Regions from separate parts of the Streptomyces sp. NPDC046859 genome, predicted to be linked through region 3. Evidence: riboswitches for the same ligand, from Rfam matches in the RefSeq annotation. Region 3 holds a riboswitch; each other region holds the start of a gene.

Evidence for each region. A riboswitch is a leader RNA that binds a small molecule or an ion and turns the genes downstream of it on or off. The one in region 3 is predicted to bind cyclic di-AMP.
Region 1: another riboswitch for cyclic di-AMP. It lies ahead of ABZ899_RS04880 (transglycosylase family protein); the one in region 3 lies ahead of ABZ899_RS17555 (M23 family metallopeptidase).
Region 2: another riboswitch for cyclic di-AMP. It lies ahead of ABZ899_RS21690 (transglycosylase SLT domain-containing protein); the one in region 3 lies ahead of ABZ899_RS17555 (M23 family metallopeptidase).

What each region holds. Positions count from the first base shown of each region.
Region 1 is NZ_JBEYXR010000003.1:90,782-92,975, forward strand. It holds gene eno (phosphopyruvate hydratase) at 1-515, opposite strand, end outside; gene ABZ899_RS04880 (transglycosylase family protein) at 739-1,416, opposite strand; cyclic di-AMP (ydaO/yuaA leader) riboswitch at 1,421-1,613, opposite strand; gene ABZ899_RS04885 (transglycosylase family protein) at 1,823-2,194, opposite strand, start outside.
Region 2 is NZ_JBEYXR010000014.1:95,431-97,624, reverse strand. It holds gene ABZ899_RS21695 (HAD family hydrolase) at 1-364, shown strand, start outside; gene ABZ899_RS21690 (transglycosylase SLT domain-containing protein) at 415-1,149, opposite strand; cyclic di-AMP (ydaO/yuaA leader) riboswitch at 1,155-1,329, opposite strand; gene ABZ899_RS21685 (polyprenyl synthetase family protein) at 2,107-2,194, shown strand, end outside.
Region 3 is NZ_JBEYXR010000010.1:133,193-135,386, reverse strand. It holds gene ABZ899_RS17555 (M23 family metallopeptidase) at 1-763, opposite strand, end outside; cyclic di-AMP (ydaO/yuaA leader) riboswitch at 776-939, opposite strand; gene ABZ899_RS17550 (pitrilysin family protein) at 1,153-2,194, opposite strand, start outside.

The sequences.
Region 1 (2,194 bases), on a different contig from region 3:
GCGCCGATCGGGGCGATCATGAACTCCTGGATGTCCACGTTGGAGTCGGCGTGCGAGCCGCCGTTCAGGATGTTCATCATCGGCACCGGCAGCAGGTGCGCGTTCGGGCCGCCCAGGTAGCGGAACAGCGGCAGGTCGCTGGCCTCGGAGGCGGCGTGGGCCACGGCGAGCGAGACGCCGAGGATGGCGTTGGCGCCGAGGGAGCTCTTGTTGTCGGTGGCGTCCAGGTCGAACATGGCCTGGTCGATCAGGCGCTGCTCGGTGGCGTCGTAGCCGACGAGCTCCGGGCCGATCTGCTCGATGACGGCGAGGACGGCCTTCTCGACACCCTTGCCGAGGTAGCGGTTGGGGTCACCGTCGCGCAGCTCGACGGCCTCGAAGGCGCCGGTGGAGGCGCCGGACGGGACGGCGGCACGACCCGTGCTGCCGTCGTCGAGGCCGACCTCGACCTCGACCGTGGGATTGCCTCGGGAGTCCAGGATTTCCCGGGCTACGACGACGTCGATGGACGGCACGAGCATCTCCTTCGTGATGTGAAGCCTGTACGCAGCCCGCGATGGGTGCTGCGAGACGAGCCTAACCGGCTCGGGGGCTTCGGCCAGCGGTCGACCGCTCTATGGACGGAACCGAGAGCGAATTGTTTCCGAACGGAACAAAGACCGGGCCCCTGCACGCACAGAACCCCGCCCCGGTGCGTACGGGGGAACGCGCACCGGGGCGGGGAGCCTGTGGGGGGTCCTACTTGAGGTGGAGCTGCTGACCCGGGTAGATCAGGTCGGCGTCCTGGACGATGTCCTTGTTCAGCTTGAAGAGCTTCTCCCAGCCGCCCTTGACGTCCTGGTCGGCGGCGATCGTGCTGAGGGTGTCGCCCTTGACGACCTTGTACTCGCCGTCGCCCTTCTTGACCTTCTTGCCGGTCGGGGTGGTGACGGTCTTGGTGCTCTTCTCGGCGGCCGGACGCTCGGCGGAGCGGGAGGCCGGCTTCTCCTCGGTGGAGCGGGTGCTCTGCTCGCCGCCGGTGGCGGAGGAGCCGTTGTAGGCCGCGCCCGACAGGCCGGTGCCGCAGTTCGGCCAGGCGCCCTTGCCCTGGCTGGCGAGGACCTTCTCGGCTATCGCGATCTGCTGGGCCTTGGTGGCCTGGTCGGCGGTGGAGGCGTACTGGGTGCCGCCATAGGCCGCCCAGGTCGAGGCGGAGAACTGCAGACCGCCGTAGTAGCCGTTGCCGGTGTTGATCGACCAGTTGCCGCCGGACTCGCACTGGGCGACGGCGTCCCACTCGGAGGCGGTGGCGGCCGAGGCGCTGCCGGCGGCCATCAGCGGGCCGGCGACGGCGGCGGCGCCGGTGACGCCGACGACGGCGATGGCGCGGGCCGCCTTGGACGGACGACGGTGCTTGCTCTTGCTGGAGAACAGCATGGAGAGATCCCCTCACCGACGCCTACGAGGTGAGCTGTCGGGTTCGGGCCGGTTGAGTTGCCCGGTCGCGCACCACTGGTGCGTGCTGCGCGACTTCACCCCAAGCCGGTTCCGGCCGTCCGGCCCCGAAGGGCCTCGACTTCCGGACCCGGCGCTTACCTTGGGTCCCCCGCTCCTGCCTACGGCGCTTGACGCGACGACTGTTCCCGTACGGCCGCCGGCAGGATTCGGCGTGACGGCTGACGGGGCTCGCTGTGGTGGCGAGCGATCACGACCGTAGACACGCCGCTCGGGGATTTTCAAAGACGATCACGGCTTCTGAGATCTATCTCTCAGTCCATTCAAAACGGACATTACCCACGAAAGCCGGGCGTGAACTGCCGCTTCATTTGGCCCTGTTCGGCCGCTATTCGGTGGGGACGTCCAGCGTCTGACCGGCGGAGATGCTGTTCGCGTCGGCACCGATGGCCGCCTTGTTCGCCTCGTACAGCGCGCGCCATCCGCCGTGGACGTCAAGGGAGTCGGCGATGGAGGCGAGCGTGTCGCCCGCACGGACCCGGTAGGAGGCGTGGCGGCCGGAGGAGCCGGCGGCGGCGTCCGCGGCCGCGGACTCCTTGGCGCTGGCGCCGCGGTGACGGCCGGAACCGGTCGGCACGTCCTCGATCGAGGCGGTGTCGACGAGACTCCAGGACCCCGCGCTCTGCCCGGAGTTGTCCCGGTTGCCGCTCTCGAACGTCTCCACGGGGGAGCTGTCCGGCGACTCCGAGACCGTCGCTCC
Region 2 (2,194 bases), on a different contig from region 3:
CCATCCGACTCTGTCGGACGACGAGTTGGCGGCGACGGCCCGCGCGGTGGTGGGTTCGCTGGCGACGGTCACGATGTCGGGGCCGGGCACCGTCGAACTCCAGCCGAGCGGCATCACGAAGGCGACCGGCCTCGCGCTCGCCGCCGAGCATCTCGGCCTGGGCCCGCACGAGACCATCGCCTTCGGGGACATGCCCAACGACATCCCCATGTTCGACTGGGCCGCCCACGGTGTGGCGATGGCCAACGCGCATCCCGAACTCAAGTCGGTCGCGGACGAGATCACCTTGTCCAACGAGGACGACGGCATCGCCGTCGTCCTCGAGAGACTGTTCGCCCGCAGCCTGGCCGAGTTCCCCTACTAGAGGTCCCCGGCGGCAAGTTCCCCCTATGGGAGGGGGAGAGCCGGCACGGCTCAGTAGGGGCCGTTCACGTTGTCGATCGAACCGTAGCGAGCGGCCGCGTAGTTGCAGGCGGCCGTGATGTTCGCGACCGGGTCGAACGGGTCGTACGCGGTGCCCGGCACGTGGTACGTCGCGAAGGTGGGGTCGATGACCTGGAGGAGACCCTTGGACGGGGTGCCCGCGATCGCGTTGGAGTCCCAGTTGTTGATGGCGGCCGGGTTGCCCGACGACTCACGCATGATGTTGCGGTGGATGCCCTCGTAGGAACCGGGGATCCCCTTCTGCGCCATGATGTCGAGCGCCTCGCGGATCCAGCCGTCGAGGTTGTCGGCGTACGTCTTCGCGGAGGCCTGGGTGGCCTGGGCGACGGCGGACTTCTTGACGGGGGCGGACGCCGTGCTCGCCTTCGACGGCTCGGCCTTCTTCGTGCTCCGGACCTTCAGGTCGACACCCGGGTGGATCAGCCGGGGGTCGTCGCCGATGGCCTTGCGGTTGTCCTTGTAGAGCTGCTGCCAGCCGCCCTGGGCGTCGTAGCGGTCGGCGATCCCGTACAGGGTGTCGCCCTTCTTGGTGGTGTAGCTGACGGAGCCGACCTTGGCCACGGTGGGGGCCTTGGCGGGCTCGGCGGCGCTCGCGGTGGTCGCGCCCAGCAGGGGGAGCGCGAGAGCGGCGGTACCGGCTCCGGCGGCGATGACGCGCCGGGCGAACGGGCTGGTACGGGTGCGGCGGTGCTTGCCTCGGGACATGGCGCTGTTCCTCTCCGGCGCCTGCGAGGTGAGCTGTCGGGTTCGGGCGGGAGCTGCCCGGCCACGCCGCCGTAGGACGACGTGACTTCACCCCTAGCCGTCCCGGCGCGCCATCGAGGCGTGCGGTACGGCGACTTACCTGGGTCCCCCGCTCCTGCCGTGCGAGTGCGTTGTGTAGGTGGATGACTCGGGCGGCGGCAGGATTCGGCGTCCGCCCGACAGAGCGGGAACGTATGCGACAGCACATGTAGGGAACAAGTGCCGCAATCACCTGACGTGCTAGTTGACCATGGTCTGAGGCGTATGGGGCGCTTGATCCTTTGCGGTTGCCAATTCTCAACTCGCTTTTGTGGCAAGGGGTCGACGGGCTCCGGCGGCGGAGGGGCCGATGCGGGGTCGCGTGACCCAACTCACGGAGATCACAACAGCGGCAAATCGGGCAATGGCTCCAACTCCCCTGTTATTGCCTGCACGTGAAAAACTCACTGTCAACGCGCCCATCTGCCCCTTGAGTCCGGAGAGTCCGTTTTGCGGGTGCGGAGCAAAAGGTGCGAAAGGGTGGCGGCGCGCCCGGCTCGCCGGCTCGCAGGAACCTCGCCCTTCGTGTCGGTCGTTGAGGAGGCGTGGAGGCGTCCGGAGGGCGGGTCGGGGTAGACGGGAGCGGGGGTGTCGCGCGGACCCGCGGCGTATCCCTCAAAGAGTCGAACGCAGTTTCGGTTCGGGAAAGCGTGGGGGAGTGGGTGGCTACACACAGTGACGTACCGATAAAACGATGAATGTCCATCCTTATCGGGTGATCAAAAAACATACCGACCGTGAACCGATGTCGCCCGTGGTGGACGGGTGGGCGGCATCGGTGATCGAAACGTGACCGGATACGCTGACTTGAGTGATGGCAGCGACCTATCGACAAACCGTGTAACCAGCCGAAAGACACCAGCAGACAGGAGACCCCTCGTGACCGTCGTCGGGCCGTTCGGGCTGAGCGTGCGGGACCAGGCTCTGGAAGCCGATGTCCAGGCCGGATTGGCGGCCGTCGAGGAGG
Region 3 (2,194 bases):
GCAGGTAGGCGATCGGGTCGATGTCGGAGCCGTACTCGGCGGTGGTGCGCGCCTCGAAGTGCAGATGCGGCCCGGTGACGTTGCCGGTGGCGCCGGACAGGCCGATCTGCTGGCCGGGGGTGACCGTCTGGCCCACCGAGACGCCGACCGACGACAGGTGCCCGTACTGGGTGTAGGTGCCGTCGTTCATCTTGATCACGACGTTGTTGCCGTAGGCGCCGCCCCAGCCGGCCTCGACGACGGTGCCCGCGCCGACCGCGTGCACGGAGGTGCCGCTGGCGGCGTGGAAGTCGATGCCGGTGTGGCTGCCGGAGGACCAGACCGCGCCGCCGGACCGGTACGCGGTGGACACGTACGAACCGGCTATCGGGGCCACGTAGGACAGCAGGCGCTTGCGCTCGGCCTCCCGCGCGGCCCGCTCCTTCGCCTCCCGCTCCTGCTTGGCCTTCTCGGCGGCCTTGTGCCGCGCGGCCTCCTGGGCGGCCTCCTTGCGGGCGGCGGCCTCGGCGGCGGCCCGCTCCTGGGCGGCGGCCTGCGCGTCGATCTGGGTGGCGATGGAGTCCTCGACGACGACGACCGGGATGAGGCCGGTCTGCTCCGCGGCGGGCTCGGCGGCCAGCGCGGGGGCGGCGAGGGTGCCCACGACGCCGGTGGCGGTGATGGCGGCGACACCGGCCGCACGGGCCGTGGTGCGCTCGAACCGGCCGGGCTTGCGGTGCTTCCCGGAGGGGCGGTTCTTCCCCGTGGCGCAGCTGAACGCCATGTGGTGGCTGGTCCTTTCCTTCCCTCTCGCCTACCGGGTTAGCTGACGGGTTCGGAGCAGGAAGGTCTCCTACGGACCCCCTCGCGGCTGCGCGGGCGTCCGATTCACCCCAGGGACTGCGATGGGTCCCCGGCTCCCCTGGCTCGCGCCATACGGGGACTCGGCGATGACTGTCCGGTGCCGCGGGCGCGGCGCACTGCCTGACGGACAGCCCGGATGACGCTAAGCGGGGCCGCGTTCAATTCCCAAACGGAACGCGGCTTTTGTAGCGCATCCCACAGGGCAGACAGGCAACCTCCGCCCCAATTCGGGCATAAGGGAGCCCTGGTGACTTTGCCGTCACCAGGGCTCCCCTCGCGCGCGGGCCCGCCGCGGGGCCGGCGGGTGCTCTACTCGGCCGTCACGACGGTGACTTCACCGATGCCGAGGGCCTCGACGGGCTCCCGGATCGCCGAGGCGTCGCCGACGAGAACCGTGACGAGGCGGTCCGCCGGGAAGGCGCTCACGACGGCGGCCGTGGCCTCGACGGTTCCGGTGGCGGCGAGCTGCTGGTACAGCTTCGCCTGGAAGTCGTCGGGCAGGTACTGCTCGACCTGGTCGGCCAGGGTGCCCGCCACGGCGGCGGCCGTCTCGTACTTCAGCGGCGCCACCCCGACGAGGTTCTGCACGGCGAAGTCCCGCTCGGCGTCGGTGAGTCCGTCGGCCGCGATCCCCCGCAGGACGGTCCACAGGTCGTCCAGGGCGGGGCCGGTGTTGGGCGTGTCGACGGAACCGGTGATGGCGAGCATCGAGGCGCCGGTGCCGTCCGGCGCCGAGCGCAGGACCTGCCCGAACGCGCGCACGCCGTAGGTGTAGCCCTTCTCCTCGCGCAGCACCTTGTCCAGGCGGGAGGTGAGGGTGCCGCCGAGGCAGTACGTGCCGAGGACCTGCGCCGGCCACACGCGGTCGTGCCGGTCCGGGCCGATCCGGCCGATCAGCAGCTGCGTCTGGACGGCGCCGGGACGGTCCACGATGACGACGCGCCCGGTGTCGTCCGCGGTGACCGGCGGGACGGGCCGCGGCTCGCCCTGCGAACCGGTCCAGGCGCCCAGGCTGTCCCCGAGCAGGGTGTCGAGGTCGACGTCGGTGAGGTCGCCGACGACCACGACCGTGGAGGTGGCGGGGCGCACGTGCCGCTCGAAGAAGGCGCGTACGCCCGCGGAGTCGATGCCGGCGACGGTCTCCTCGGTGCCCTGGCGCGGGCGGGACATACGCGAGGACGCCGGGAACAGCTGCCGGGCGAGCTCCTTGGCGGCCCGCCGCGAGGGGTTGGCCAGCTCGTGCGGGATCTCGTCCAGGCGGTTGCGCACCAGGCGCTCCACCTCGGCGTCGGCGAACAGCGGCGCCCGGAGCGCGTCGGCGAGCAGGTCCAGCGCCTTCGGCAGCCGGGAG